4 regions of the Lysinibacillus sp. NPDC048646 genome follow, and region 2 is predicted to be linked to each of the others. Evidence: riboswitches for the same ligand, from Rfam matches in the RefSeq annotation. Region 2 holds a riboswitch; each other region holds the start of a gene.

Region 1 (7,807 bases), on a different contig from region 2:
CACAGCTTACTGCGTTGCTATCAAATGTACATTTTTCAATTGTAAACGTTGCATCACGCCCGATTGGCAAATGAATGGTAGTCGTTTCCTGTTCTTCATTTGTAATCAGTGCTAGTAATGCAGCTTTTGTTACAGCAGTTGCACAGGCTCCCGTTGTATAACCGTGACGCATGTCCTTGGGATCCTTTTTTGGCTTCCGCTCCATTATTTTTTCGCCTGTTCGTCCGCTAGAATAGAAATGGCATTCAATGCGGCAACCGTCACTGTACTACCGCCTTTACGGCCAACATTCGTAATATATGGAATACCTTCTATCTTTAATAGCTCCTCTTTCGACTCAGCCGCTGATACGAAGCCAACTGGCATACCGATAATCAAATCCGGCTTAGCTAAACCTTCTTTAATCAAGCGAATCAACTCAAGTAATGCTGTCGGTGCATTGCCGATTGCATAAATCCCACCTTCGTGTAATGTTGTAGCCTTTTGCATCGAAATAATGGCACGCGTTGTATTTTGTTTTTTTGCTTCAATGGAAACATCTTCATCTGCGATATAGCAGTGTAAATCCCCGCCATGTTTTTGGAAACGTTTCTTCCCTGAGCCACTTTCAATCATTTGTACGTCAGCAATTACGTGACGACCTGCAAGGATAGACTTAACCCCAGCTTCTAACGCTCCTGGTGTAATGATGACACTACGACCTAACTCAAAGTCAGCAGATGCATGAATAATACGACGAACAACTTTCCACTCGTCTTCTGTGAAGTTATGTTCACCCATTTCCTCTGCAATAATTGCGAAACTGTAATCATAAATCTTATCTGGGTCTACTGTTAATGGTTTGAAATCTGTTTTAAAATCCATTTGTCCTGCCTCCTAAAGTGTGTTGTGAACAGCCTGTAGCAAATCCTCGAAAGTGGAATACTGTTGGCCGTAGTGTATATTTGGTCGAGCAATTAAAATCGTTTCAATGCCACAAGCAAGTGCCGCCTCAAGCTTTTCATCAACTGAACCAACTTTGCCGCTTTCTTTTGTAATCATCAGTGTTACGTCATATTGGCGGAAAAGTGCCTCGTTTAATTCTTTTGAGAATGGTCCTTGGATCGCCACAATATCTCTTTGGGCCACACCTAGTGCCTCACATTTTTCCATATTATCGAGACGAGGAAGCATACGCGCAATAACACGCGTATTTTCCAGACCTTGTAATACTTTTGTAAACGTCGCTAATGTTTTACTGCCTGTTGTCAACATAATGACACCGCGTTTTTCTGCTGCTAGGTTAGCCGCTTCCTCATAATCTTTCACAACCGTAATGAGAGGATGTGCGTAATGCTCATGGGCGCGTTCATAGCGAATATAGGGTACACCCGCCTTTTCCGCTGCTGCCATCGCATTTTTAGAAGCCTCCTCGGCAAACGGATGGGAGGCGTCTACAACAAGTTGATAGCCTTGATGTGTTAAAATCGCGGCCATTTCTTCAGCTGTCAAGCGACCAACTAAATGAGGGAGACCAACTTCTGTCAGACTCGTAGCGGCTGAATCCGTAACTACCGTTGCTGTCACCTGCTGACCAGCAGATTGCAATTCCAGTGCTAGATTCCTTGCATCACTCGTCCCCGCTAACATGAAAATCATTTCACCGGCTCCTCTTCAGGATGATGGTGGTGATCGTGGTCATGATGATCGTGATTGTGGTCGTGGTGATCATGATCGTGATCGTGGTGGTGATGATGCGCATGACCATGCACCGCAGCATAAGCACGGTAGTTTTCTAAATCTTGCATACCTGTCGAAGTCCCATTTACAGCTTGCTCAATACGCTCTAACAGCACATTTTGTAGGCGCTCATGATAGCCAAAATAATTAGCAATTTCAATATCACAGTCTGGGTATTTTTCGTTAAATTGCTGGCGCATGCCATGCATACGTTCCATGAGGATGCCTGTAAATAAAAAGTATGGCAGCATAATAATCTTTTTCGCGCCAAGCTTCACGCAGCGTTCAATGCCTTCTTCAACACGTGGGTCTGTTACGCCCATAAAGGCACTTTCCACAATCGGAACAGGTAATTTTTCCCATAATAAACGTGTGATTTTATAAAAATCACCGTTGGCATAAGGATCACTTCCGCCACGCGCAATTAATAGAATGGCTGTATCTTTATGCTCTTCTTCTGCATTGAAGCCAGTTTCTGCAAGACGATCTTCCAGTATTGCAAAAATTTCATCATGAATGCCAATCGTTTGTGCATAGGTGAATGTAATGTTTGGATAATGTTCACGCGCGTGCTCAATTTCTGCCGGGATATGCATCTTAGAATGTCCAGCGTGCAGTAAAATAATCGGAATAACATGTACCTCTGTTGCGCCCTTCTTCACGCAATTCGTAATGCCTTCTTCAATGTTTGGCGAAGCAAACTCAAGGAAGCACGTTTCAACTAAAAAGCTGGCATCGATCCGAGGAGTCATTTGTTCAATAAATGTACGCACCTCATCATTTCCTGCTGCTAAACGGCTGCCATGGCCGACAAATAAAATAGCTTTCATCTCTTTTCTCCTCACTAGTCGCCGCACGGAGCTGGCTCTACTTTTATTTTTGAAGACATATCTTGATACGTAAAATGCAATATTTTTTTCACACGTTTGAAATATTTAAACAAGCGTTCATTTGGATGCGCGTTAGCTTTGTACTCTTCAATAATGTTTGTAACAAGTGGCATAAGTTGTTCAGGTTCTAAGCCTTCTACAACAGGTTGTGCAGCATGCGCTGTACGCCCCACTGGTTTTGCCCCGATAAAGACATCAAATTTACTTTTACGATAGACGATACCAATATCGTCAAACACTGCACGATAGCATGCCATACCACAGCCGTTAAAGCCGATATTCAGCGTTTTGGGTAAAGCTAAACCACCAAGTTTTGCTTGAATTTCCTCGGCATATGGAATAGAGTCAGCTTTTTCACCATAACAGAAGTCACATGCTTTTAATGACAGTACATCACCGATTGGTGCTAGCAAAAACCCCACTTCCCGTAGTTTTGCTGTAATTTCATCGGGTTTCGACGTTGGAATTTTCAAATGAATTTGATGATCAGGTGTATATTCCATCGTTCCTTGTTCGCCGACAACTTGTGCTAAAGCCGTCATTTGCTGCGGCGTAAAAAATTTATTTGCCACCCCAGGACTTACAGCTAGTTCAAAAATGGATTCAATTTTTTGTTGAACTAGCTTTGGTGTTACATGGCCAGCGCTTGTCCCCTTTACCATCGCAAGTGCCGTTGCAGCCATTTCAAGTGATGATCTTTTAGGTGTTGACACAGGTGTAATTGCTATACTGGGCTTACTGCGCCCTGCATTCGGGTCTGCCGCAAAATCGGCACGCGCTGTTCCTGTTTCTTGATTCATCGCCCATGGTTCATTTTCTTCTTTCAGACGCTGATGTGGACGTAATGGCTGTTTTTCTTCCCCAAGCGTATATTTACGTTGATAGCCTCGCGGTGTAATCATTTTATTGTCATAGAAAAATGTGGATGAATTTCCGATCACAACTGTTGTGAGCATTCCAATATCATGTTCAAGCATTTCTGCTAATGTTGTCATCGTAACTTCCTGGCGATCACGATAGGCACTTTTCACGAGACCTACTGGTGTATCTGGCGATCTATATTCTAGTAGAATGCGTTGTGCTTCTACGATTTGACGTGTGCGACGACCACTTTTAGGGTTGTAAAGGGCAATAACAAAATCCGCCATTGCTGCAGCTTCCACACGTTTAGCGATTAAATTCCACGGTGTTAAATGGTCACTTAAACTAATTGTGCACGAGTCATGCATAATCGGTGCACCTAGTAAACTTGCACACGAGTTAATAGCAGAAATTCCAGGTACAATCTCGACTTCCACACCAGTTGCTTCTGTCCATCCAAGTTCGATTAACACCTCATAGACAAGTCCAGCCATTCCGTATACACCAGAGTCTCCACTAGAAATAACAGACACGATATTGCCTGCCTCTGCCTGACGCACAGCTTCCTGTGCCCTTGAAACTTCTTCGGTCATTCCTGTACTAACAATCGACTTTGCCGTCACTAAATCTTGAATGAGCTCGACATACGTTTTATAGCCGATGATAAAATCACTCTGTTGTAGTGCCTCGACAGCTCGTGTTGTAATATGTTTAAAATCACCGGGTCCAAAGCCCACAACGAAAATCTTACCTTTTTGCGCCATTTTGTTACCCCTCTTTCACCTTTTCGATGCCTTTAATCGCTGTTGTTTGTGCTGTACGCTGTAACAGTCCTTCACGAAGTGTAAACACGTGTTCACTATGTAAAGACTCGTGGTGTACGTCTTGCACGAGCACCCTCGCATGCTCTGTCGTTGGCACGCGATACCAGTTTCCTTGCGGATAAGCGATCACAACACATGCATCCTTACATCTGCCGTTGCAGCGTGTTCTTGTCGTATGTATCTCCTTATCAAGTGCTTGTATCTGTATTTCATCACGTATTGCTTGGGTAATTTCCTCGCCATCTTTTTTCATACAGCTACTGCCATTGCAGATAAAAAGATGCGTTTTCATGCCTTCTAAGTTCCAAGTTGTCATTGTATTTCTCCCCTCATTATGCTTTTAGGAAAAAGAAAAGACCTTCACTCTAGACGAAGAGTAAAGGTCTTGTAGAAGCCAAATAAAAACGAATAAAATCAGGTACTCGCTCTCGCTTCAACTTCTCCCTCCGAAAAGTTTGCATGCCATCAACTAAGCAGGTTTCCTGACTTAAGCTTCTTTTTACTTTCGCGCCTTCCCAAGTTACACAGTGGCATTTGCGATTTCATCAGCTATTACAGTAGCGGGGGCTGTATCGGATTCGCACCGATTTCCCTATTATCTCGAATAATATCGAGCACTTATAGATGTATCTATATGAAATTTAGATTGTATAAAACGTAATTGAAAACTGTTTCTATCATAGCTTATTATTTATAAATTTCAACAATTCTTTTTTAATTTGTGAAATTTTTAGTAAAATTTCTATAAATAATCCCTATGAAAATGTTGTTTTCCCCTTTCATTTATCAGAATTTTCTTGATTGAAGCTCAATTAAAATTTTTTTTATAAAAAAGAGATAGCTTATTTATGGAAAATCATGTTACACTTTGTCGTGAAATCTCACAACTTCATCTTTTTTCGGTGCGAAGTGTAGTCATTTCGCTTAAAAGGGAAGCCGGTTCAAGTCCGGCGCGGTCCCGCCACTGTAATAGGGAGTTTTATAGAGTATGTCACTGTCCAAAGGATGGGAAGGCCTATAAAATGGAGAACTAAAGCCAGGAGACCTGCCGAAAAATACGTGATCGTTTCAACCTACGAGGATAGGTGTGCGGCTTGGCAGATTATTATTCTATTTGCTTTTTTAGCTATGCACTTTTCCTAAATTGGAGAAGTGCTTTTTTTTTTGCGCACGCTACATTGTAAAATTTAATTGAAGGAGGAGCCGTTTTGAAATTTTCTTGTTGGAAGCTTAGTTATTTCTTACTGGCATTTTTACTCGTGCCAAATCGGGCATTTGCCATGCACATTATGGAAGGTTTTTTGCCGATTGAATGGGCCATTTTCTGGTGGGTCGTTTCGATTCCATTTATTATTTTAGGATTACGTTCAATCCGTAAAACAATCGATGAAAACCCTGAAACAAAAATGATACTCGGTCTTTCAGGTGCTTTTGCATTCGTGTTATCCGCACTTAAAATCCCATCTGTAACAGGAAGTTGCTCACATCCAACTGGTGTTGGCCTAGGAACTGTCTTATTCGGTCCATTAGCAATGAGCGTGATTGGAACAATCGTATTATTATTCCAATCTTTACTTTTAGCACATGGCGGCATTACAACATTAGGCGCAAATGCCTTTTCGATGGCTATTGTGGGACCATTCATCGCTTACTTTATTTTTAAAGGATCTAAAAAAATCGGTCTATCGTTCTCACTGGCCGTATTTTTTGCAGCAATGCTTGGTGATTTAGGTACATATGTTGTGACGTCTGTTCAACTTGCACTTGCCTTCCCATCAGAAGTAGGTGGCTTTATGGCTTCCTTTACGAAATTTGCTGGGATTTTTGCATTAACACAAATTCCGCTTGCAATTAGCGAAGGAATTTTAACAGTCATCGTCATGAATTTCCTGAAAAAATATAATGTTAGTGAATTAAAAGCTTTACGTGTTTTCTCAGCAAAGGAGGCACACTAAAATGAAAAAAAATTTACTGTTATTAGCAATTGTAGTGCTGTTGGCCATCATTCCGCTATTTGTACAAAAAGGTGCAGAATTCGGTGGCGCTGATGGAGAAGCGGAAGCAGCAATTGGTGAAATTAACGCAGAGTATGAGCCATGGTTTGAAAGTTTCTGGGAGCCGCCAAGTGGTGAAATTGAGAGCTTGTTATTCGTACTTCAAGCCGCAATCGGTGCTGGTTTTATTGGCTATTTTATCGGCTTCATGCGTGGCAAACATAAAGAAGGTTAAGCGATGTTACTCATTGATAAGTATGCTTATATAAATAAACTAGCGTCTGTTCATCCGCTAGAAAAAATGACGTTTTCCCTTGGTCTGCTACTACTGTCACTTATCATGAGAGATGAACTTATATCACTCATTACATTTATTGTAATGAGTGCTTTTATCATTTTAGGTGCACAAATTCCCTTTATGTATTATGCAAAGTTATTACTGTTACCAGGTTTTTTTCTATTGTCGAGCTTAGTTTCGATACTAATTGCTATTGCGCCAACATCAAGTGTCATACCTCTCCATATTTGGGCATTCCAGCTGAAAACATGGACTATTTTTGTGGGCACTGCAAGCTTGCTGACAGCGCAAGAACTCTTTTTCATCGTACTTGGCAGTATTAGTTGTTTATACTTTTTAATATTAACGACATCCGTGCAGTCTATCTGCCATGTGCTGCGACAGTGGCATCTGCCAGTATTATTTGTCGAGCTTGTGGAACTAACATATCGCTTTATTTTCATTTTTTTAGACAGTATGCAAAAAATACATTTAGCACAGCAAGCAAGGCTCGGCTATCGTTCTCCGATGCAATGGCTCCGTTCAGTATCTATGCTAATCGCTGCATTATTTGCAGAAATGTTCCAGCGCAGTCGTGAACTCAATAATGCGATGCAGGCACGCGGTGGTGAACCTGTCTACTGGCCAGAGAATGTTAGCTATAGTCAGAAAAACTGGCTAGGTATTACGAGTGTTTTTGTATTCCTCATCATTTATGGAGGGTTTTTCTCATGACAGATCTTTACTTTGATCTCCAAAATTTATCTTATAGCTACGCAGATGGTACCTATGCTTTAAAGGATATTACGCTACAAATTCCAAAGGGTCAAAAAATCGCAATACTTGGACATAATGGGGCCGGAAAATCAACATTATTTCAGCATTTAAACGGCATTTTACGACCAACTACAGGTAATATTTTCTTTTGCGATGTAGCAATGAGCTATAATCGAAAAGCTTTAAAATCTTTGCGTCAACAAGTTGGCATTGTATTTCAAGGTGCGGACCATCAACTTTTTTCTGGTACGGTTAAGCAAGACATTGCCTTCGGACCACTCAATCTTGGTTGGACAAGTGAAAAAATTGAAGAAAAAATCGCCTGGGCAGTTGCTCAAACTGAGGTGGCAACATTGCTCGAAAAACCCATTCACTTTTTAAGTGTTGGACAGAAAAAACGTGTAGCAATGGCGGGTGTTTTAGCGATGGAACCGTCTGTTTTACTATTAGATGAACCAACTGCAG
Region 2 (7,807 bases):
TGAAGGTATTAAATTCGCTTGGTGAGGGTAAGAAAAAGATAGCGGTGATTGGGACGATTACGGATCTAGGATCTTGGGGATATATTATTCACGAGCAAGCAGGTGAGCTAATCCATCGCATAGGCGTTGATGTACTCATTACGATAGGGGAGCATGCACGTATTATGGCAGATCATGCCGTTGATTTAGGTTTTAATGCACCCGTTTATACATTTAGGAATGGTATGTTCGCATATAAGTTATTACAAAAAATTGTGGACGAAAATACCATTGTGCTCGTAAAAGGAGATATGTACAGTAAGCAAATGTTCCAATTGGCAGCAGATTTAAAGATAAAGCCATCATTGCCCGCTGAATAGCATGCGCTCGTGATGAGAGATCTACGATAACATCGTGATAAAAACAGTGCACAAGTGAGTAGTCGATATTATTGTATTTTATTCTACTGGAAAGAAGCGCTCCGGATAGAAGATAAAGTATTGGATAATATGCTAGTCAATGTTCGTAATATGGATGAATTGCTTATTCACTACCCAATCGTCCAGAAATCACATTTCATACTATAATGAGAGGGGGCGGAGTTAACTTGCAAAATATACGTGTGAAGGAGATAAGGACTTTACTGCAAGGCGAATTATTGAACGGTTCTGAGGATTGGCTTGTTAAACATGCCATTTACTATAACCGGCATGATTTGACGCATAGTAATACACTTATCTTTGTTAATAGAAACGATGCAGTCAACTGGAATGAAATAGACAATAAGGGACCTTCTCTTGTCATTTCAGATAAGTCTTCAACTGAGCTGAAAAACGCACTTACCAATACGACTGTTATCCAAGTAAAAAGTAATGTGCAGGCATACTGGAAGTTTATCGAATATTACAGAAATCTTTTTCAAATACCTGTCGTTGCTTTAACCGGGACATGTGGGAAAACAACGACGAAAGAAATGATCAAACATATTGCAAGTAAGGATTGGCATGTGCAGGCATCTGTGAGTAGTAAAAATGAGCCACGTCAATCTTTACCCTATTTGACTGGCATCGATGAGACAACAGAAGCAGCTGTATTTGAGTTGGGATTAGGAAATACAGGTAATATTAAACATCAATGCATGATTTACCAGCCTACGATTGGCATTATTACAAATATCGGTGTGCATCATTTAGATGGCTGTAAAAACTTAGAAGGTTATATTAAGGCGAAATCAGAAATCGTAGAAGGTATAACAAAAGGCGGGACTTTAATCATCAATGGTGATGATGAAAATACAAAAAAGGTCCCTTTGCATACGTTTAAAGGCAAGATTATCACCCTAGGAATACAGGAACAGGCAAATTACAGAGCGTCTAAAATACAATTTACGAAAAATGGCATGAGATTTGTACTGCAAGTGTCAGATGAAAAGTTTAATGTATTTGTTCCTGGGTACGGTGAACACCAAGTGTACAATGCGCTAGCTGCCATAGCAGCTGTAAAAGAAATGGGCATGACCATAAATCATGCCATTGCTCGTTTAAGGACGTATAAGCCGATGGCAAGACATCTAGAGTTTTCAACGGGGATTGGTGAATGTACCATTGTAGATGATACGTGGACAAATAACCCAACATCAGTTGAAGCAGCTTTGAAGGTTTTAGATACGATTGGAAAAGGGAAAAAAGTAATCCTTGTACTCGGTGATATTAAGCGGTTGGGGAACTTCGAAGAAAAGTATCATCGTGAGATTGGCTCGATGGTGGCCAAAAGAAATATTCAAACGCTGATTACAATTGGAAAAAGGGCAGAAGATATAGCGAAACAAGCGCTGAAAGATGGCACAAGTGCAGAGGTTCATATTTTTAAAGATGTTACAGGGGTTTTAGATGTGCTCAAGCCAAAACTGGACCCCGAAACCATTGTGCTGATAAAGGGTCCGATGTCTAGTAGATCCATGATTGAATTTGCGAATAACTTAAAAGATATATAATAAGGTAGGGAAAGGGGGTGCCTCAAAGTCATTTGAGACACCCCCTTTCTGTATCAAAAGTGAAGCGGAAGATGAAAAAGTATGATGAAAGCCATTGCCGGTATATTTCTATCTAATTCCAGCAATTGATATATGACATAGACCCTTCTTACTTTATACTAGAGAACGCGGCGAGCCGAAACGTAGTTTTGTTGCGCCCAAGTAGAATTTAGGTTTTGTTTCACTATATTATTAGCGGTCATACTAATAAATTGATTGTCACCAATATAAATCCCTGTTTGTGTAATTTGCTGTCCACCATTATTCGTGGAGAAGAAAAGAAGATCTCCTTTTTGCAGCTGTGCTTTTTGTACGCTTTTACCCACTAATGCCTGTTTGCTCGCTAGTTTATCCTTTAAATCAATCCCATGTTGTTTAAAGACATAATAGGTAAACCCTGCACTTGTAAATGTCAGTGAGTTTTCATTATACGTGTAGCCAAATTTTGCTTTTCCAGTCATACTCGAAGCAGTAGCGATGATTTTATCAGCAGAAGCTGACGGTGCGTCGGTAGTCGGTGTTGAGTTATCTGAAAAAACACGTTTTGCTGTAATATAATGCTCATTGTAGTAGTCGACGAATAACACTCTTGTCATAACACCATCAGAATTTGGAATGATGATACGATGATCCCCAGCGTAGATGCCTACAAGTGAAGGGGTTTGAGAGCCCTTGACACTATTAAAGAATACTAAATCGCCTTTCTTTAAATTGGCACGTGAAACAGTTGTTCCAATATTCATTTGTTCCTTTAAAGTTGTTTTACCAAGGTTCACGCCACTTTTTCGATAGACAAAATCTACAAACCCTGGTGCCGTAAAGCGTAGCGATGATTCGTTATTTGTTGTGCTCATTGTGACTTTGTTTTTATAAGTTAAGGCGTTTTCAACAATTTTATCGCCCTTCGTTGCTGGATTAGCTGAAAGCAAAGTAGGTAAGACTCTTCGCGCAGATACATAATTATCTGTATAATATGGCTTGCTATTTAAATCAGAAATCACGATATTTTGCTGGCTATCAGCCATATGAATCATTTTATTGTCACCAATATACATGCCTACATGATCAGGGTCTGTGCCGGTTTTTTTACTTTTAAAGAATAGTAAATCCCCTTTTTGTAATTGATTTTTCGCAACATATGTCCCTTGCTGTATCATATAATTTTCATTATAAGTCCCAAGATCTACACCGTTCTTCTCGAAAATGTACATTAAAAATGAAGCACAAGAAAATTTGTAAGGAGATGTAGGCTTGTATACTGTATTGCTGTATGTTGCCTTACCTATTAAGCTTTTTCCTGTTTGAATGAGTTGGTCCGCTTTCGTCGCAACGGCTTGAGCGTTATTCTGTGCATTTGTAGTGGCAGCCTCTACTTCAATTGGATGAATGGTACCTTGAACCATGCCCAATGAGCTAAAACCTAATGTTAGTGCTAATGTAGTGGTTAAAAATTGTTTTTTCATGCGATGTGTTACCTCCTAGATACTAGCGATTGGAATAATTCTGTTGGCTAGTGATTGGAATAATCGTAGCATGAAAAAGTGTAAGTTCTTCTAGGTAAATGTTTCCACGGACTGCCTGTAAAAGCTTTAAAGCTTGGTACAAAAGGCTTTGTCGTTGGAATTTACAGTTTGATTACAAATATTTCAGTTACTGTATTATTTGCAGAAATTGGTGTCAATGTTGTTAGTGATACTTGATGATCTGTAAACATTAAACTCAGATGTGCTGATTGCTGTAGCTTTATATCTGGATGATTTAGAATAGAAAGTCGCGACAAATCTCTCATCAATCAATAGCTTATGCACAAGAAATAAAAATATCAAAATAATTTTAAGGAATGATATAAAAATAACTTTCTTATTTATAAATTACTAATAAAAGCATGTTTTCTGTGAAATATTTTGATAAGAAACACCAATTAAATACATAATTCGAGTCATGGGATTTATAGGGAATGTATGATATATTTAGGTTGATTTAATGGATAATATTACAAATAATAACGAAAAAAGTAGGTGATTTACACGAACAATTGCTCGTAATTTGTATTTTTTCACTAAAAAGGGGGCTAATAGTATGTTGCGGAAACTTAGGTTCAAGACAATCAGAGCGAAAATTTTAAGCGGATTTTTTATTGTCGTATTTTTTATAGCATGTTTTAACACCTACAGCTATTTTGCAAACAAACGAGTCATTACTGCGAGTGAAAATATAGTGCATAAAGAATTACAGCTACTAACAGCAAATGAAAAGCTTGCCTCAACGATTAGTGTCAGAACAACTGCTGCCAAAAGCTATGTCTTAACTGGTGATCAGCAGTATAAAAAGGAATTTGAAGATTATATAAAAATAGCAGAAGAAAATAATGCCATTTTAAATAAATTTTCGACAGATGCAAGCTTAGCCACTACTGTTGAAAAGGCAAGAGAGTGGCGGAATTATGTACAAGCGAAAGTATTTGATGAGTACGATAAAGGAAATATCGAAATTGCCATTGAAAACCTAAATGCAATTGATAATTTAGCAGCTGAGATACGACAAAGCTATGAGGGGCTTGCCTTGGCAAGGGAGGATTCCATTAATAAGCTTGGTGAAGAGATGATTGCTCAATCTAAATTCACGATGCACTTGGGTGTATTCATAGGTTTATTGACAACGATACTCGCGATTGTAACCGCTTACTTTTCTGCGCGCATGATTGCTAATCCGATAAAAGCTGTCATTGAACAACTATCAAAGATGGCCGAAGGGGACATTAGTCAGCCAGCTCTACCAGAAAGAATGCAGGATGAAATTGGCTTACTTGTACAATCTACAAACACCATGAATCGTAAGCTTCATGAAGTAATAGGATCGATACATGTCGTTTCGGAAAATGTTGCTGCTAGTAGTGAAGAGTTAGCACAATCTTCGCTGGAAGTGAAAACGGGTGCACAGCAAACCGCACTGACGATGCTAGAGTTAGCGGGTGGCTCAGAATCTCAAGCGCATAATGCCAGTGATTTAGCTCAAATGATTGACGCTTTTAAAGTGAATGTGCAACAGGCAAATACACAAGGTGTCAATTTACAAGGACATTCGAAGGAAGTATTAAAGCTCACAGCAAGTGGTCAACAGTTGATGGATGCGTCTACCCAGCAAATGTTTGCCATCGACCAAATTATTTATGAGGCTGTTACCAAGGTTGAGGATTTAAATCGTCAATCGCAAGAAATTTCCACATTAGTATCAGTTATTGACAATATTGCGAATCAAACGAATTTATTAGCATTGAATGCTGCCATCGAAGCGGCTAGAGCAGGAGAGCAGGGTAAAGGCTTTGCCGTTGTAGCCGATGAAGTTCGAAAGCTTGCAGAACAAGTGTCATTTTCTGTAACGGATATTTCGTCGATAGTGGCGCGTATTCAAAGTGAAACAGTGGGTGTGACAGCATCGCTTCAAAAGGGATATCAAGAGGTAAAGAATGGCACCGAGCAAATTACGAATACGAGTGCAACTTTTGAAAATATAGCATCTGCAGTGGATAATATGTTTATGAATATTCAAGGAATTACCGGAAATTTGCAAGATATATCTACAACCACTGAGCAAATCAACCGATCCATTGATGAGATTGCGGCCATTTCGGAAGAGTCGGCAGCGGGTGTTGAAGAAACGACTGCTACCATAGATCAAACCGTTGGAACGATGGACGAAATCGCGAAAAATACCGAGCAATTAGCATTGATGGCGGATAGTTTAAATAAAGAAGTGCAGCAATTTAAATTGTAAAGTGAAGCAGCCATCCATGATAGATGGCTGCTTTTGAGAGTTACTGCATTGGTTCGATTATCTCTACTCGACATGGCAGTAAAAATGTTTACCTTGCTCCTTTCTTCTAATTTTAGGAACTGACGGATAGAATTAAGAATGTGACGGATAGAATCATCAAAGTGACGGATAAAACTGCGAATGTGATGGATAGAATCATCAAAGTGACGGATAAAACTGCGAATGTGATGGATAGAATCATCAAAGTGACGGATAAACATTGTGAGTGTGATGGCTAGCAACGCAATCATTACTGAAATAATTCTACTTTTCTGAAAAATATATGCTATAGTTAGAGCATAATTGAATATTGTGTAAGAGTTGGTGCCAAATGAAAGTTTGGCTTAAAAGGGAAGTCGGTGTAAATCCGACGCTGTCCCGCAACTGTAAATCGGAGCAAATCACAAATGCCACTGGGAAACTGGGAAGGCTGTGAGGCGTGTTGATGAGAAGCCAGGAGACCTGCCAATATCTAGTACACACCAAATAACCTACGTGGAAATAGGTGGTGAGATGTGACCATACCGGCACTGTGCGAAACGAAAGAAATAGTACGATTTCACAATGAATTTCGTATCGTTTCGTTATAGTTAATTTCGACAGACCATAAACCATTTTCCGAATAGGAGAATGGCTTTTTTTATTTGCATACAAAAGGAGAGAGTGACATGACGTACACAACTACAGCCATTGGTTATCCGTACATCGGGGAAGACCGCGAATGGAAAAAAGCATTAGAGACTTTTTGGAGAAATGAGCTTTCACAGGAGGACTTTTTACAGCAGTTAAAAGAAATACGCTTAGCCCGCATTGAAAAGCAACTTCGTTATGGTTTAGATATCGTAAGCGTAGGCGATTTCACCTATTATGATAGGATACTTGATACAGCGATGATGTTTGGCTTAGTGCCAAAGCGCTTTGACTGGCAGGGAACTCAGCTAGATTTACACACCTATTATAGTGCGGCTCGTGGTAACGACAACGCAGTTGCTTGTGAAATGACCAAATGGTTTAATACGAACTATCATTACATTGTGCCTGAATTCGAGGGACAAACATTACAGCTCACGGAAAATAAAATTCTCGCTGATTTCTTAGAAGCAAAAGAAGCGTTTGGCATTACAGCAAAGCCAACTCTCATTGGGCCTTATACATTTTGTAAGCTGACAAAGGGTTATGATAAAAAAACACAGGTGGCTTTTATTTTAGCGTTACTCCCCCTTTATACGCAGGTTATCAAAGAGCTAGTAGACGCTGGTGCCGAGTGGATACAGTTAGAAGAGCCATCCCTTGTCACAACATTAGAGGAGGCAGAGGTGAAGCTCGTTCAGGAAATCTATACGCAATTAACAGCAGCTGTCCCTAACGCAAATATTATGCTACAAACTTATTTTGAATCGTTATCAGCGTATGAACAGTTAGTAGCACTTCCTGTCCAAGGAATTGGTTTAGACTTTGTTCATGGCTACGATAAAAACATGGAGTCACTGCGTCAATATGGCTTCCCTCAAGATAAAGTTTTAGCTGCTGGCGTTGTTAATGGTCGAGATATTTGGCGTGCAAATTTAGCACAGGTGAGCACGACCGTAAAAGCGATTGAACAGTTGAGCAATGCAAAGGATATGTGGATTCAGTCCTCATGTAGTTTACAGCATGTACCGATTACGACTGCACGCGAGACCAAGTTAGATCCCGTTCTAAAAAATGCACTTGCCTTTGCAGATGAGAAATTAGTAGAAATTACAGAAGTAACAAAATATGTACAGGAAAAAAATCATGCCACAAATCAAACAATTTCGGAGAGTATGAAGGCAATCGAAGCTTTAAAAAATCATCCAGTACGTAATAATAGAGCTATTCAACAGGCTGTACAAGCTGTGTCGACACAGGATTTTGAACGTCAGCATGATTTTCAATCTCGCCAACATATTCAGCAGGAACTATTACAGCTACCTTTATTCCCAACAACAACGATTGGTAGCT
Region 3 (7,807 bases), on a different contig from region 2:
AAACCAGGTCCAGTTTTATGCTTTTCGATTCATGCCTTGCGATCAATTATTTATATAAACTCAATTTACTTCAAAATAGCTGAACCAATGCCAAATACACAACCTGAAGATAAAAAAAATGCATGAAATAATAATGCTTCAGATGTAAATGGGTTAAAGCTGCCAAAAAGCACAAAAATGAACATAGTGGGGATAAAGAAAACACACATACAGCCTAATGGGAAAATAAATAAGCGGTATTTCTTACATTTTGTTTCCATCCAATTAATCAGACGTAAGTAAATAGGCGTTGCCACTAACATAAAGGCTAAAGCCCCACAAAATAAAACAGAATAAATATCATTTCCTAATGATTGATCCCACACTATATTTAATATTTTCTCATACGCATAAAATCCACATAAATAGGCGATTAATGATGTCAAAACATACTGTCCAAGATTCTTAAATAGATGCATTATACACCTCCTTTTTTAACTTTTAGTGCGCGAATGGCATTCTAGAAATTTTCCATCTGATTTAATTATAATAAAGAAAAATTTGGTATTTAAGGATAATATTTAAAGCATATAGTAAAAAGTAGCGACGTGTCCTGGGCAAGGCACGAGCATCGCTCTGCTTATGTATCCTGCTGTGGCTCGTCTTTTGCTTTTTTGAGGATCTGGCTGCCGTTTCAAAACATTTGCAGTTTCTTTCACGCTTTCATCGCCAATGCGATTCGCAGGAATCTACATGAATTTTTCCTTTATATCAAAAAAATAGCATACTAGGCGTACTCCTAGCATACTATTTTCACTTTCGAGATAAGCCCCCTACTATTACAAAGCTTGCGCGGTACTATTTGTCTCTTCAACGAGTAAATAAGCAGGTTCCACAATGACATAACCATGATTATTTGAAAAATCAACTAACACGGTGCCAGGCTGACTCTTTAATAATTGTAAATTATCGATAATTTGGAGCAATAGTTCATGACCATTGCCACGTGGGTGCCAATTTAAATGGTAATCGTTCAGTGCTTTTACAGCTTGCATAAATTGCGAGTAATCGTGCTCTACGTATCTTTTTAGATTCGTATATTTATTGGACTCACGTTTTTTTGCAACTACTAACGCTAAATCAGCCAAATACGTCTCATAAAAACGCATGACCATCGAGCACAATAGATCATTCACACGTGCAGCGCTTAAAATCGGATTTGGGTCAAAATGAAGTCTCTCTAAATTTGGTTTTGCACGAACCGAATCGATACGTGTAATTAATTGATAAGCTTCTCCATTCACTTCATAAACAATCGGATTTGTCGGCATATACATCATAAAGCCATTCTTTCTTGTTTTTAACTCATTAGCCACACTTGCCTTGGCGAATAGATGTCCATCATACCCTTCATTTTGAATCCAAATAATTTCTTTGTTATATAAAATGCGGTCAAATAATCGTTCGTTGCGAATAAGTCCTGTTGCTAAAAACTGATCGACAAGTGATTCAATGACGATTCTTGTCTTCGTCTGCTTGCCTACCTCTGTGCGTGGATGCTTACAAATTTTCATAGCTGATTGCTGTTTTTCCTGTGCTGTACATACATGAATATTCGTCATACGTGCATTCCTCTTTTCGTACATATTTTCAAAACGGCAGGTGTACGTCCACTAAAAAACGGATTTCTCCAGTAAGAGGAAATCCGTCATTCAATGGCTATAACACCTTATACATATCATTCATCACGTAACGTCAAACATTGCCCACATAGGAAAGAATCGGTTCGGTACCGAAGACTTTCATTTACTATTATGGGCGTTTGACGTACTGTGACGAACAGCATATTCTGTTTTGTCAACATGCCACCTCCTATTCCTCGTAGGGTTATGGTGTGTACTCGTAATAGGCAGGTCTCCTGACTTATGGTCAACGCATCTTTCCCCTTCCCGTCTAATGACAGTGGTATTGCAAAGACGCTCACATTTTACAGTTGCGGGACAGTGTCGGACTTACACCGACTTCCCTTTTAAGTAAATTGCACGCAATTTACACCTATTACTACACGCTATTCAGTTGTGAAGGAAAATGAACTAAGTCACATTCCTTATAGAATTACTACTATTAATTGTAAAGAACTCTATTTCCAATGTCAATTATAACAAAATATTCCATCTATTAATACTTTTCGTGTGATGTAGAGTAAAGAGGCTTGAATTTTAACTAAAGCTCCAGTTCGTTCAAAAAAGCAGTTTTTCAGCAAAAAAGAATATCTTATAGTTTGGTTAATTTACTTTCTCTCAATAAACTAATCGTTTAATCCTTTTCCATCGAGAATTTGCTGCATATATTTTTCAACCCTTGACTGTCGTGTTTTGGCTTGTTTGGGTTGAGAAAAATAAAGAATGTAAGCCCTTTGCCGACCCGGTGTCAATACTTCAAAAGCAGTTTCCAATGCAGGGACCTCATTGAATTTATTTTGAAGTTCTTCAGGAATGATGATTTCTGTATTCTTTTTATAATTCACTTCCAAACCGGCCTTTTCAACTTCAATGGCTTCATAAATATAATCTTTCAAGATAGTTTCCATTTCAACGATTTCTAGAACATTGGTAAACCGAATCTGGCGTGCCGCCTGTACATTTTCTGTTTGTTGGATTAGAATCCTATGGGGATCCTGTAACAAGGCACCTTTATGAAACAAAAGTGCACAATAGTCTTTAAATCCATGTATTAAAACGATGTTTTTATTGTCAAACATGTAACAAGGATGCTTCCACTTTATTTCTTCAGCCAGCTCACAGTCAAGAACGATATCTCTCAACTTCTCATATTCTTCCTTCCACTTTTTTGCTTTACTTAAAAATTCATCAACCTTCGGATTCATTCTACTATTTGTCATCAAGGAACACCCCGCTTCAGTTTTTCGATCAGTCGTAAGCCTAACCGTTATAGTGAAAAGTCTCCGTTGAAGCCCCGATTTCTTCACTTGAAATGCCTTCAAGCGTAAGTGAGGCACTGAATGATTGTGCAACATTGAAACATTGTACATCTTTGTTACGTTTGTAATGGCAATATCCAGATTTCCTCATCTTTCGTGTGTGAAACTTCTTGAACTATCATTAATCGCTAAGTAACTTAGCTCGAATCGTCTCAATAGGAATATGAGAAGTACCTAGCTGTTCAAGATTTTCAAGTTGATCGCGTGTCATATAGTACATGCTCATACTTCCGTTAATGCCAAGTCGAACTTCGAATAAATTATCATCTAGCTGCGTTATTTCTAACGAGTTATTGTGGTCAAGTTGTAAGTTTACACTTTTCATATGCTATCTCCCCTTTTAAATTATAACGTCAATACTGATAGAAGATATATTTAAGTACTTTGACAACGTGTTGTTGTAGCATATGAGGGAGTCTTCAATCGGCTCTCAGTTAATTTATCGAAATCTAGTTGTTTAACAATCGCGAATGTGTGTTAAATTTTACATTTAATAATATTTTGGAGCTTTTCAACAAGTCATCTCATTGCTTGAAATAGCTTTTGGGCGTAGTTGTCTGTCAATTGAAAAACACCTTTTTCTTTTTTACTTTCATCGACAATGACGCCATCCTTCATGACGTATACACGCTCACATAAATAGGAAACAGCCTTTAAATCATGGGAAATAAATAAGATCGCCATGTTTTGTTCTTTATTGAGGGAGATCAATAAATCAATAATCTCCCGCTGAATTAATCGGTCTAAGCTAGAAACAATTTCGTCGCACACTAACAATTTGGGCTCCACTAAAATGGATCTTAACAAATTAACTCGTTGCCTTTCTCCCCCACTTAGCTCATTGGGCAAACAACTTAACACAGTGATTGGTAGCTTGACCTTTTCGAGCATGACCAGTAAATAGTCGTTTGTCACTGATTGTTTATGCTGTAATGGTTCCAATAATGATTCCTTCACTGTCCACATGGGGTTTAAAGCAGCAGTTGCATTTTGGAAGATCAACTGACAGTGTTCATAAAATGACTGGCAATTTTTCTTCGTAATGGGCTTTCCATTAAAATGAATGTGACCTTGGTTGGCCTTCTCCAATTGCATAATGATTTTGGCAAGCGTGCTTTTCCCGCTGCCACTCTCGCCTACTAGCCCAACGACTTCACCATGTCCAATGCATACATTCACATGCTGTAGTACTTGCTGCCCTCTAGGAAAGCTTTTACTAACATTTTCAACTTGCAGCAACAATGACATTCCCCCTAAAAATGATTCGCTAATAGTAACTTTGTATATGGATGTGTCGGCATTTCAAATACATCGCTTACCTGTCCCGTTTCAACGACCTCACCTTTTTTCATGACAACTACTGAATGTGCGGCCGAAACAGCAATGTCCAAATCATGCGTTATCAGTAAAATGGTAGTTCTTTTTTCGTTATTGAGTTTTTTCAGCAAATCCATAAAATCCTTTTGAATCAGCATATCGAGTGCAGATGTTGGTTCATCAGCTATTAACAATTCAGGCTCAATATATAATGCACAAGCGATCATACACCGTTGCAACATCCCTCCAGAGAGTTCAAAGGGATAGCGTTCCATTATTTCTTCCGTTAAATCTAAGTCCTGTAAAATTAAAAGCATTTTTTGATAAAATGCTACTTTCGTATGACCTTTTTTCTGCCCTGTCAATAGAAATAATTGATGCTTCATTTTTTTTGAGGGTGAAAAGCTGTTGGCAGCATCCTGAAAGATTGTAAAGAAATGCATTTTCCGCAACTCTACTCTTTCTTTTAGGGACATTTCCAGTAAATTCTTTTCATTTAAAAAGATGCCCCCCGACGCATATGCATGCGCAGGTAATAAGCCCAGAATTGCAGATACAGTCATACTTTTCCCACTACCACTCTCACCAATAATCGAAGTAATACGGCCCTTCGGCACTGTAAACGTGACATATTTGATAAGTTGCTTACCATTAAGTACTACTGATAATTTATCAATATTAAGCATGTGAACGCGCACCTCCTTGCTGCTTCAATGCCTCCCCGATAAATTGAATACATAAAATTGTAACAAAAATTAAAAGTCCCGGAAATAGCCCAATCCACCATGCACCAACAAGTAAATCTGTTTGAGCGGCATACAACATCGTTCCCCAAGACGGCGTTGCGGGTGGCACACCTATTCCTAAGAAACTTAGTGATACTTCTGTGAAAATAGCACCCGCAAAGTTAAATAACGTCACAACAAAAATGGCCGGGAAACTATTGCGCAACAAGTGTCTAAACAAGATTTTCCATGTAGGTGTACGGAACATTACCGCCATTTGGACAAATTCAGATTCCTTTAGTCGCATAAATTCAGAGCGCACAATACGTGCAGTGACAAACCATCCTGTCAGGCCTATAATGACAGCCATAGTCCAAACACTTCCTCGCATTATGGCTTGAAAAGCAAGCACCAAGACAAGCGATGGAATGGTTAAAAATGCCTCTAGCATACGCATCATGATGACATCTACCATTCCTCCGAAATAGCCACTAATTCCGCCATATATGATCCCAATAACTGTGGAAATCACAACAGATACTACTGCTATCAAAAGAGTCACCTGCCCACCAACAAGCAAGCGCGAGAGCACATCACGACCTAGCTGATCCGTTCCAAGCACATGACTAACATTAGGGGAAGCATAAATATTATTCATATCCATCGTATTTGGCTCGAAAGGGGCTAGAAACGATGAAAAAGCAGTCGAAGCAAAAATGATGGAAAGTAAGATTAACCAAAAAAAGAGCATTTTTCGCGATTTCATCAGCGTAGCACACCCCTTCTTAGCTTAGGATTGATAACAATCATCATAACATCAATGACAATAAGACTAACAACAACGACAACACCAATAATCAGTACCCCACCCATTAATAATGGGAAATCTTTCACCATTACCGATTTGACGAGTAGCTGCCCTAAGCCTGACCACCCAAAAAGTGATTCTACAACAATCGAACCCCCAAAGAATGATGGAATCGTAACCCCTATGTAATTGACATAAGGAATGAATGAATTACGCAAAATATATTTTCTAATTTCCCGTTCGGCTACCCCATTTGCACGAGCAACCTGAACATAATAACTTTTACTTTCACGCTTTACGCAGTCCTGTAAAAATCGAGCAAATAGGCCGACATGAGAAAGTACAAGAACTGTCACTGGGAGGATGATATGGTGCAGTCTATCAGCAATTCCCCCTCCCCCTCGTACATCACTCATGCCTGATGAAGGCAGCCAGCCTAACTGTACTGAAAAGATCATCATGAATAATATCCCTAACCAAAACGAAGGCACAGCCGAGCTCGCTATACTAAAGATCGTCAATCCTCGATCCAGTAATGAATCTTCTTTCATCCCAGCCAATAACCCTAGCCAAGTAGATGTTATTGTGACGATCAATAAAGTAATCGCAACAAGCTGTAATGTATTCGGGAGCTTTTCTAATAAAATCGTTAAGACCGCCCTGCCTTCTTTTGCAGAATAACCTAAATTTCCTTGGACCGCCTCACGGAGCCAAATCCCGTATTGAGACAGGATAGGTTTATCTAATCCGAAAGCTTGTGCAATCCTTTCTTTTTCAGCTGTCGTTAATGTTTGTGAATTTCCACCATAATAAGCCGTGGCTGGATCTCCTGGTGCTGCATGCATGATGAAAAAAGACAGGAAGCTCACGATAACGAGGACAATTGTCCCCATTATCACGCGCTTCCCAATCCACTTAGCGGTCATGCCATTTCCACTCCTCGACATTCCATAAGAAACCTGCACCATGATGACCCAATATGCGTTCTTTCACGCCGCTTATATTTTTATCGATACCATATACTGCATCAACATATGCAAAATAAGCAAACGGTGGATCTTCTGCTAATTCCTGTTGTAATGCCCTATAAATTTCTTGTCGTTTTGTAGGGTCAACTGTTATACGCCCCTGCTCTAATAAAGCATCCACTTTTGCGTTTGAATAGCTACCATAATTGTAGCCAGCACTCGTTAAACTTGATTGGTTCGTATGGAATAAGCTATACGTATGATGGTCTGCATCATATGGACTGCCCCAGCCAACCATAAACGTTTCTGCTTCTTCAATAACAATACTACTCCAATCTAATGCATCTACGTCGACATCTGCGCCTACTGCTTTATAGCCCTCAGCAACATAGTTGGCCATATTGACACGTACACTATCTGTCACAGGCACTGTAATGGTAAAGCCTAGCTTTTGACCATCTTTATAGCGGAAACCATCCTTTGCTAATTTCCAATCTGATTGTTCAAGTAAGTCATTTGCTTTGTCTAAATTATACGCATAATGCTCAATATCCTCATTGACGAATGCATGCTTTTGTAATGGCGAGTATGCCTCTGTACCAAAGTCTTGTAAAATCCCCTTGACAATTCCTGCACGATCAATTGCAAAGCTCATTGCTTTTCGGATATTGACATCTTGCCATAGGTCAAATTGCATGTTAAATAAAATACCGCGGTAATCCGCTGAATCTACCTCATACATTTTTAAATGCGGTGCTTTTGACAGCTCAGCAATTTGCGTAGGATCCAGTAATGCAATGTCAACTTCTCCTGATTTAAGTTGTAACGCTCGAACATTGCTATCTGGTATAAACTTAAATATCACGTTATCTAAAGAAGCTTTTGTCCCAAAAAAGAAAGGATAGGCCTTCAATGTTAAACTCGTGCCGCGATCCCATTTGTCGAACATAAAAGGGCCTGCACCAATTGGTTGTTCATTAAAAGAAGCTGTGCGCATATCTTGTCCTTC
Region 4 (7,807 bases), 160 kb from region 2:
TGGGGCTATAAGGCGGTTAATACGCTTGACTCAATGATTGGCTATAAAAACGATAAGTACCAAGACTTTGGCATGTTTGCGGCAAAACTTGATGATGTCGTGAATTTTATTCCAAGTCGTTTAACAGGTTTACTGATGGTACTCGGGACGAAAAATGAAACGACTGTGTCACTTGGACAGCGTTTAAAACGTTGGGCACAGGATGCTAAAAAGCATCCAAGTCCAAATAGTGGTTATTTGGAAGCGGCAACAGCCGTTCAGCTTGGTGTACAGCTGGGTGGGAAAAATACATATCAAGGTGTACCTTCATTTCGAGCGACGATGGGTGAGAAGTTAGTTCCATTAACGAAGGAACATATCGCAACGTCGGTTATTCATATGCGTATTGCCACGTTGCTCTTTACACTTGTCATGTTAGCTATGGAGGTGTTGATTTTTGCAATTGCCTAATCATGGAGCAAATCCGCAAAATGTCTACCATCAATTAGGGCTTACGATGCCCGCGGAAGTATATGATTTTAGTGAAAACGTCAACGCTGCTGGGCCTCCTCTGTTTGTAGAGGCGCGCTGGCAGACGTATTATCCGTTAATTCAACGCTATCCTGATCCAGATGGAGAGCCATTTTTATCAAAGGTGGCAAAGTTTCATCAAGTTGAGAAAAATGCAGTGCTTCTTGGAAACGGAGCGTCCGAGTTATTGAGTGTCCTTGCAAGACGTTATGTAAATAAGCGTGTGATTATCGTGCATCCTACATTTTCTGAATACGAACGGACGTTACAAGCAGCGGGTGCGGTCATTGTCCCAATTATTGTGGAGGATATTGTCCAGTACACGTTGCCAATGGATCATTTGCTACGAGAAATGACTAACGCAGATGCCCTTTATATGTGCACACCCAATAATCCAACGGGTGTGTTACCAAAGAAAGAGGAGCTTCTACAAATAATGGCTTATGGAGCGCAAGTAAACTGTGAGCTAGTATTAGACGAAGCGTTTATAGACTGGGTAAGTGAAGACTACTCATTGATCGGTTATGTCTCTTCACATCCACATGTCATCGTCGTTCGGTCCATGACAAAAATGTATGCAATCCCGGGACTGCGACTAGGCTACTTAGTAGCAAGTGACACCATCGTCTCTGTGCTTAAGACCATGCTATCTCATTGGAATCTTAATGCTTTTGCGCTTGTTATTGGCGCCGATTGTTTAGATGAACAGGAATATTGCCAGCAGGCAATAGCTTATGCACAAACTCAGCGGGAGTGGCTGCAAAGTTTTTTACGAAAAAATGGCTGTCAGGTGACGAATAGCGTGACAAATTATGTCTGTTTTGCATTGCCCCAAAATCAGCAAGCAGAATTATTTTTCTCTCATTGTCTAGCAAAGGGTGTAGTACTACGCCATACGAAAAATTTCTTGGGTTTAAATGGCGAATGGTTCCGAATTGGCATAAAGGATATGTCGGCTATGACCTACTTACAAAACTGTTTACAAGCGTGGTTTAAAATGTATAAGGGGTGAGAAAAATGACAACTTTTTTTCTAGTTAGACATGGTGAGACAGTATGGAATAAGGAACAACGATTACAAGGATGGCTTGATTCCCCCTTATCAGAACAGGGCATTCAACATGCTAAAAAGCTAGGGGAACAATTAAAGGACATTCAATTTGCTGCCGCTTATAGTAGCTCAAGTGGTCGTGCCAAAGAAACATTGCAGTTTTTAATAACAAATAGAGAACTCGATCGTTATTTTGAGGATGATCTACGGGAGATTTTTTTAGGGAAGTGGCAAGGGAAAACGATAGAAGATATCCTCGTAACAAATCGTTTCGACTATGAGCTGTATACTGACTATCCTGCACAATTCATTGCAACCCATACTGAAAGTTTTGGTGCGGTAACGGAACGTGCGATGTACACACTTAAAAATATTGCAGAAAAGTATCCACATGATAATATTTTAATTGTGTCGCATGGTGTAACAATTAAGTGCATCATCAATGTAATACTAGAACGCGGCATGAATCAGCTTTGGTCAGCACCTATTATTGAGGGGACAAGTGTGACAATTATTGAACGACTTGATCGGCAATGGGTGGTAAAGGATATTGGCAGTACGAAACATTTACGATAGGGAGGCGATTCCATGCCACTTATGTTCATAACAGGTGGAGTACGCAGTGGTAAGTCACATTTTGCTGAAAAAGCTGCAATTCGTCACTATCAAAACGAGTCGTTAATGGCTAGACGGCTCATATATATTGCATCTGGTGTAGCGATGGATAGCGAAATGGAGAAACGTATTTTGCGGCATCAGGTAGACCGACAAGCTCAAGATACTGTATGGCACACTATAGAAGCACCTTATCAGATAGTGGAAGCTTTCGACGGGCTGTGTGATGGAGATGTGGTACTTTGGGACTGTGTAACGACATGGCTGACAAATGCATTTTATGAGGGCTTTGACTCGGGGAGAATGTGTGTGGAAAAGCCTGGTTGTTTAGAAAAAAAGCTACAATCCTTGAAGAAGGCAGTATTGACGTTACTTGACAAAAGGGTGACGCTTTTTGTCGTGTCCAATGAACTATTTGATGAGCCTCCGTATACCAGTGAGGAGGTCGAATTGTATCGACAAATGCTCGGGAAATTACATCAATGGTTCGTTTCTGTCGCAAATGAGGCATATGAAATTAATTATGGTATCGTAAAGAAATGGAAATGATAAAGTGGCTTTTTAATGAAAGCAAACGTTATTTGAATCAAAAAAGAAAGAAGGCAAGGCGATGAAAAATATATGGCACAGCATACTGCTCGCATTTCAATTTTTTACAGTTTTGCCTGTACATAAAGAAATTCCATTGTCAAAAGTGACAATTACAGGCATGTTTGCCTGTTTACCATGGATAGGGGCGCTCATGGGAACCGTGGTGGCAGCAACTATTTATAGTTTAACGCAGTGGACGGCAAGTAGTGATGTGTTACTCGCCTTTGTCATTGTCGGATTATTCGCGTTATTTACTGGAGGATTACATTTAGACGGTTTTATTGATATGGGGGATGCTTATTTTTCGTATCGAGATCGTGAGAAGCGGCTTGAAATTTTGGATGATCCACGTGTTGGGGCGTTTGGTGTCCTATCGATTCTGTTTTTAATACTCGGGAAAATCGTTGTGCTCCATGAACTATTTTTGCAAGAAAAGCTATCGCTTTGGATGCTCGTTTTTATTCCATTATTGACAAGGGTAGGTATGAGCTTTTACTTTATGTCTCTGAACTGTTCAAAGGAAAAAGGGCTTGCGTACTTTTTCAAAACGCGTATTAAGCATGGGGTGTTAACTTGCTTAATGTTTGTAACGCTAGCAATTGCGCTTAGTGGGATATTCTATGTGACAGGCTTTTCACTTGTCCCGCTTATACTTGTTGCTGTATTGGCCATTGCGTTTGTGGTGTTTCGACAGTTTACCTTGCGCAATTTCGGCGGCGTATCGGGTGATTTGTTGGGGGCATCAATTGAAGGAATGGAGGTCGTGCTATGGGTGACGTTGTTACTGTGCGCTTAATGCGACATGCGCCGACAAGGGAAAATCTAGAGAAGCGCTATATTGGCTGGACAGATTCGTCCTTGGCAGATCCTTCAGTGCTTCCAACTGTAGATACAGCTGTAGAAAAAGTGTATGGTAGTGATTTACTGCGTTGTAGAGAAACGGCTGCACGCTATTTTCCACAAGCAAGCTATAGTGCGGATGTACGATTTCGAGAGTCTAATTTTGGAGACTTTGAAGGAAAAACCTACGATGAATTAAAGTCGGATAGTCGTTATTGTGCATGGCTAGATGATCCAATTCAAACTACGCCGCCAAACGGGGAAGGCTTTGACATATTTTGTGCACGTGTCATTGAAGGCTTCAAAGCGTTGCCAAAAGAGGTGGAGGAAACGGTTCTTGTCGTGCACGGTGGGGTGATTCGAGCTTTACTAGTGGCATTTGCGCCAATAGAAAAACCCTTTTGGACGTATAATGTGCCACACGACAAAATGTTTACTTTAAGGTTTGCGCAAGATGCATGGAAGGAGGGGGCGAGATGCATGTCTTTATCGGAGGTGCCTATAACGGAAAAACCGACTATGTAATGCGTGAGCTTGAAGGACAAAAGGTTGCTGTTGTGGATGGAGTTTTCCCTGATTATGCACCGAGTTGTGATGTAGTCGTTATAAAAAACTTAGAAAAATGGCTTGTGACACAAAATCTTGAGGCAGATGACATGATTGTCGCTCAACTTTTGACACGACTAAAGGCCCTTGAAGAAAATTGCGCATTGTTTATAATTGTGACCGATATGGGGCGTGGCGTTGTGCCGATGGAAAAACAGGCACGATTATTACGTGACACATGCGGACGTTTGTACCAGGCGTTATTTACTGAAGCTGAACGAGTCGTTCGTATTTGGTACGGCATCGCTGAACAGATCAAATGATTTAGGAAGTGTTGTGTCACTGGGTATGCATTGTACAGTCTTTGCGGATTTACCTGTAAGCATATCAAAACATGAAAAGAAAAGAGGAAATGGAATGGATCGACAAAAATTAATGAGCTTGTCGTTAACTGCGATGGTTGCGGCTATTTGTGCAGTTGGGGCAGTCATTAAAATCCCATCGTTTGTATCGACGGCGGCACTCGACTCAGCACCTGCATTTTTAAGTGTTGTGTTTTTATCACCTGTCTTAGCAGGTGCGGCGGGTTTAATAGGACATTTTATAACAGCATTAACATCTGGTTTTCCACTTGGACCTCTGCATATTATTATCGCAGTCGAAATGTTTATTGTAGTTTGGGTATTCGGTGTTATGCATAAAAAAGGCCTACATTTCTGGAAATGGCCAGTAGCGCTTGTTTTAAACGGTGTTGTTGCACCTCTGCCGTTTTACTTTATCATTAGCCCTGCATTTTATTGGGGAACATTAGTAAGTATTTTCATGGCAACCGTTATTAACTTAGTAATCGTCGCTGTTGTAATGCCGATTCTTTCAAAAGTGTTTGTACGTAAAGAAGGGCGAGCGCATTGAGAAATGCAGTAAAAGTTGGTGATTTGATTGCCACAACCGATAATGCCGCGGCGATTGGCGAGAAATCACAAGATGTTGTGGCTACGTCAGATCATCTAACCGCATACTTAACAGCTCGTGTTACTTTTTTAGAACAGCTTGCGGCGAATGCGATACCTGTGCATATAATACTTGCTAATTTTTCAGGGGATGCTGCTTGGTCTCGCTATGTCTCTGGCATTCAGCAGGTATTTGATGAAATTGGTCTTGTTTGCCCACAGATAGGCGGTAGCTCAGAATCCAATATGCCAACTTTACAATCAGCTTTATCTTTGACAATGCTAGGCGCGCAACAAAGTCGTACGCTGTATGAGCGTGACAAGCTTATTTGGTACACATACGGCCTGCCACTTGTTGGAAATGAAGTGCTTGCTCAGCCTGACGATGTTGCGCAACTTCAGCCCATTTTTAATGCTTGGCGCGATGAAATTGTGCAGCAAGTTTGGCCAGTAGGGTCAAAGGGTCTACAAGTAGAATTCACCCGACTTTTTGGAGATCAGCGGGTGCAAAGTTCGTTAGATGTTGAGAAAACTGCAGGTCCATGTGCCGTTATTTTACTCGGTGTACATCCTGAAAAAGAGCAACTTGCACAAAAAAATTTCACTAGAAATTTTGAAAAACTGCGTAGAACTGCTTGGTAATAGGGCTTGCTTCCAGCAAAAATATAGATTTATTAAATGCAAGATTCAAAACGCCTATTGCAACAAGAAACACAATATGTTAGATTTGTTTAGGAGTTAAAACACTATATATAGTATTTGGACGAACGGTACCATATTGGTTTAAAAGGGAATTCGGAAATAGAGCAATCTTAAGCCGAAGCTGTCCCCGCAACTGTAAGTGCTGACAAATGATTAAAATGCCACTGTAACTGATGGGAAGGCAATCATTTGGAGGAAGCATGAGCCAGGAGACCTGCCGATTTGTTCAAGACAGCAACACATTCTTCGGGGATTGAGAAGTGGAGGCGAGAGATTTGTCCACTTTGATGTGTACATGTCCTTCATTTCCATTTCCGATTTTACAGCGATCCCGCAACAGATACATGTTGTAGGATCGCTTTTTGTGTTGGCTGAAGGTGAAAGGGAGAGAATGTATAAATGACAATTCAAATCGAACAGCAAATAGCTAAGTTAAAGTTTAATTATTCGGAGGATGAACTAGAAAGTTTTGTAAGGTTATCGGATCGATGGCTACGCAAAAACGAAAGTGCCACGTTTGAAGCATGGGCGGATGCGATGATTTTACAAACGCTTAGTCTTATTGACGAAGAAGAGCCCTTCTGGACATTTGTTGCTGCGCAAATATATTTGGAGAAATTATACGATCAATTTGCCATGCGTCGCGGCGTTGCTGTGGAAGATGTCTATCAGGTATTTCCAGCACAGCTCGCAAGATATACAGAAGCTGGACTTTATCACCAATGTTTAACAACGAAGTATAGTGAGCAGGAGCTAATTGAACTAGCGTCCTATTTACAACAAAGCCGAGATGAGTTGTTTACGTACATCGGGTTAAAGACATTAATGGATCGCTATGTCGTACGTGATTATACGAAAACACCAGTGGAGCTACCGCAGGAGCGATGGATGGTCATCGCGATGACGCTCATGCAAGATGAAACTGAAAATCGCTTAGATAAGGTTCGTGAAGCCTATTGGGCAATGAGTAATTTATATATGACCGTTGCAACGCCTACTTTATCCAACGCCGGGAAAACACATGGTCAACTTTCTAGTTGCTTTATCGATACGGTAGATGATAGCTTGCAAAGTATTTATGATACGAATACAGATGTCGCAACATTATCGAAGTATGGTGGAGGTATTGGCGTCTATATGGGTAAAATCCGTAGTCGTGGCTCATCCATTAAAGGATTTAAAGGTGCTTCAAGTGGCGTGTTGCCTTGGATTAAACAGCTCAATAATACAGCTGTGTCGGTAGATCAGTTAGGACAACGACAAGGAGCAATTGCGGTGTATTTAGATGTTTGGCATAAGGATGTCTTTACGTTTTTAGATTTGCGCTTGAATAACGGAGATGAGCGACTGCGAGCACATGATATTTTCACGGGGCTTTGTTTACCAGATTTATTTATGGAAGCGGTTGAGGCACGAGAGGATTGGCATTTATTTGACCCACATGAAGTACGTGAAGTAATGGGCTTCTCCTTAGAAGATTTTTATGATGAGAAGAAGGGCGATGGCTCGTTCCGAGAGAAATATGCGGCATGTATAGCGAATCCGCTACTGAGCCGTGAAGTTGTGCAAGCAATCGATATTATGAAACGTATTATGCGTTCGCAGTTGGAAACAGGTGTGCCGTTTATGTTTTACCGTGATGAAGTGAATCGTATGAACCCAAATAAGCATGAAGGGATGATTTATAGTTCGAATCTGTGTACGGAGATATTCCAAAATATGTCTGCTACTGAATTTGAGTCGATTACATTAGAGGATGATGTCATCGTTACACGTCGAAAGCCTGGGGATTTCGTGGTGTGCAATTTATCTTCTGTGAATTTAGGCAAGGCTGTACCGGCTGAAGTATTAGAACGTTTGATTCCAATTCAAGTCCGTATGCTCGATAATGTCATCGCATTAAATACGATTCCAGTTAAACAAGCAGAGCGTACAAATGCACGTTATCGTGGAATTGGGCTCGGTACATTTGGCTGGCATCATTTACTTGCTTTGAAGGAAAT

The links. Region 2 has a riboswitch for cobalamin ahead of metE (5-methyltetrahydropteroyltriglutamate--homocysteine S-methyltransferase). Riboswitches for the same ligand answer to the same signal wherever they lie in the genome.
Region 1: another riboswitch for cobalamin. It lies ahead of ACQKII_RS21375 (energy-coupling factor ABC transporter permease); the one in region 2 lies ahead of metE (5-methyltetrahydropteroyltriglutamate--homocysteine S-methyltransferase).
Region 3: another riboswitch for cobalamin. It lies ahead of ACQKII_RS19470 (hypothetical protein); the one in region 2 lies ahead of metE (5-methyltetrahydropteroyltriglutamate--homocysteine S-methyltransferase).
Region 4: another riboswitch for cobalamin. It lies ahead of ACQKII_RS04015 (ribonucleoside-diphosphate reductase subunit alpha); the one in region 2 lies ahead of metE (5-methyltetrahydropteroyltriglutamate--homocysteine S-methyltransferase).

Annotation. Positions count from the first base shown of each region.
Region 1 covers NZ_JBNNLZ010000029.1:18,968-26,774, reverse strand. The annotation lists gene ACQKII_RS21405 (cobalt-precorrin-5B (C(1))-methyltransferase) at 1-205, opposite strand, end outside; gene ACQKII_RS21400 (precorrin-8X methylmutase) at 205-864, opposite strand; gene cobK (precorrin-6A reductase) at 877-1,638, opposite strand; gene ACQKII_RS21390 (sirohydrochlorin chelatase) at 1,635-2,549, opposite strand; gene cobJ (precorrin-3B C(17)-methyltransferase) at 2,564-4,234, opposite strand; gene ACQKII_RS21380 ((2Fe-2S) ferredoxin domain-containing protein) at 4,239-4,610, opposite strand; cobalamin riboswitch at 4,749-4,931, opposite strand; cobalamin riboswitch at 5,178-5,361, shown strand; gene ACQKII_RS21375 (energy-coupling factor ABC transporter permease) at 5,503-6,249, shown strand; gene ACQKII_RS21370 (energy-coupling factor ABC transporter substrate-binding protein) at 6,251-6,523, shown strand; gene cbiQ (cobalt ECF transporter T component CbiQ) at 6,527-7,300, shown strand; gene ACQKII_RS21360 (energy-coupling factor ABC transporter ATP-binding protein) at 7,297-7,807, shown strand, end outside.
Region 2 covers NZ_JBNNLZ010000002.1:185,832-193,638, forward strand. The annotation lists gene ACQKII_RS03165 (Mur ligase family protein) at 1-359, shown strand, start outside; gene ACQKII_RS03170 (UDP-N-acetylmuramoyl-tripeptide--D-alanyl-D-alanine ligase) at 587-1,972, shown strand; gene ACQKII_RS03175 (C40 family peptidase) at 2,131-3,474, opposite strand; gene ACQKII_RS03180 (methyl-accepting chemotaxis protein) at 4,091-5,785, shown strand; gene ACQKII_RS03185 (hypothetical protein) at 5,926-6,063, shown strand; cobalamin riboswitch at 6,130-6,308, shown strand; gene metE (5-methyltetrahydropteroyltriglutamate--homocysteine S-methyltransferase) at 6,493-7,807, shown strand, end outside.
Region 3 covers NZ_JBNNLZ010000023.1:21,850-29,656, forward strand. The annotation lists gene ACQKII_RS19465 (hypothetical protein) at 66-458, opposite strand; gene ACQKII_RS19470 (hypothetical protein) at 819-1,601, opposite strand; cobalamin riboswitch at 1,871-2,053, opposite strand; gene ACQKII_RS19475 (YdeI/OmpD-associated family protein) at 2,288-2,881, opposite strand; gene ACQKII_RS19480 (hypothetical protein) at 3,102-3,305, opposite strand; gene ACQKII_RS19485 (ABC transporter ATP-binding protein) at 3,500-4,222, opposite strand; gene ACQKII_RS19490 (ATP-binding cassette domain-containing protein) at 4,234-4,983, opposite strand; gene ACQKII_RS19495 (ABC transporter permease) at 4,976-5,788, opposite strand; gene ACQKII_RS19500 (ABC transporter permease) at 5,788-6,756, opposite strand; gene ACQKII_RS19505 (ABC transporter substrate-binding protein) at 6,746-7,807, opposite strand, start outside.
Region 4 covers NZ_JBNNLZ010000002.1:342,170-349,976, forward strand. The annotation lists gene cbiB (adenosylcobinamide-phosphate synthase CbiB) at 1-450, shown strand, start outside; gene ACQKII_RS03975 (pyridoxal phosphate-dependent aminotransferase) at 437-1,522, shown strand; gene ACQKII_RS03980 (histidine phosphatase family protein) at 1,528-2,136, shown strand; gene ACQKII_RS03985 (bifunctional adenosylcobinamide kinase/adenosylcobinamide-phosphate guanylyltransferase) at 2,149-2,724, shown strand; gene cobS (adenosylcobinamide-GDP ribazoletransferase) at 2,786-3,562, shown strand; gene ACQKII_RS03995 (histidine phosphatase family protein) at 3,535-4,131, shown strand; gene ACQKII_RS04000 (bifunctional adenosylcobinamide kinase/adenosylcobinamide-phosphate guanylyltransferase) at 4,083-4,475, shown strand; gene ACQKII_RS04005 (ECF transporter S component) at 4,570-5,064, shown strand; gene ACQKII_RS04010 (hypothetical protein) at 5,061-5,744, shown strand; cobalamin riboswitch at 5,854-6,041, shown strand; gene ACQKII_RS04015 (ribonucleoside-diphosphate reductase subunit alpha) at 6,204-7,807, shown strand, end outside.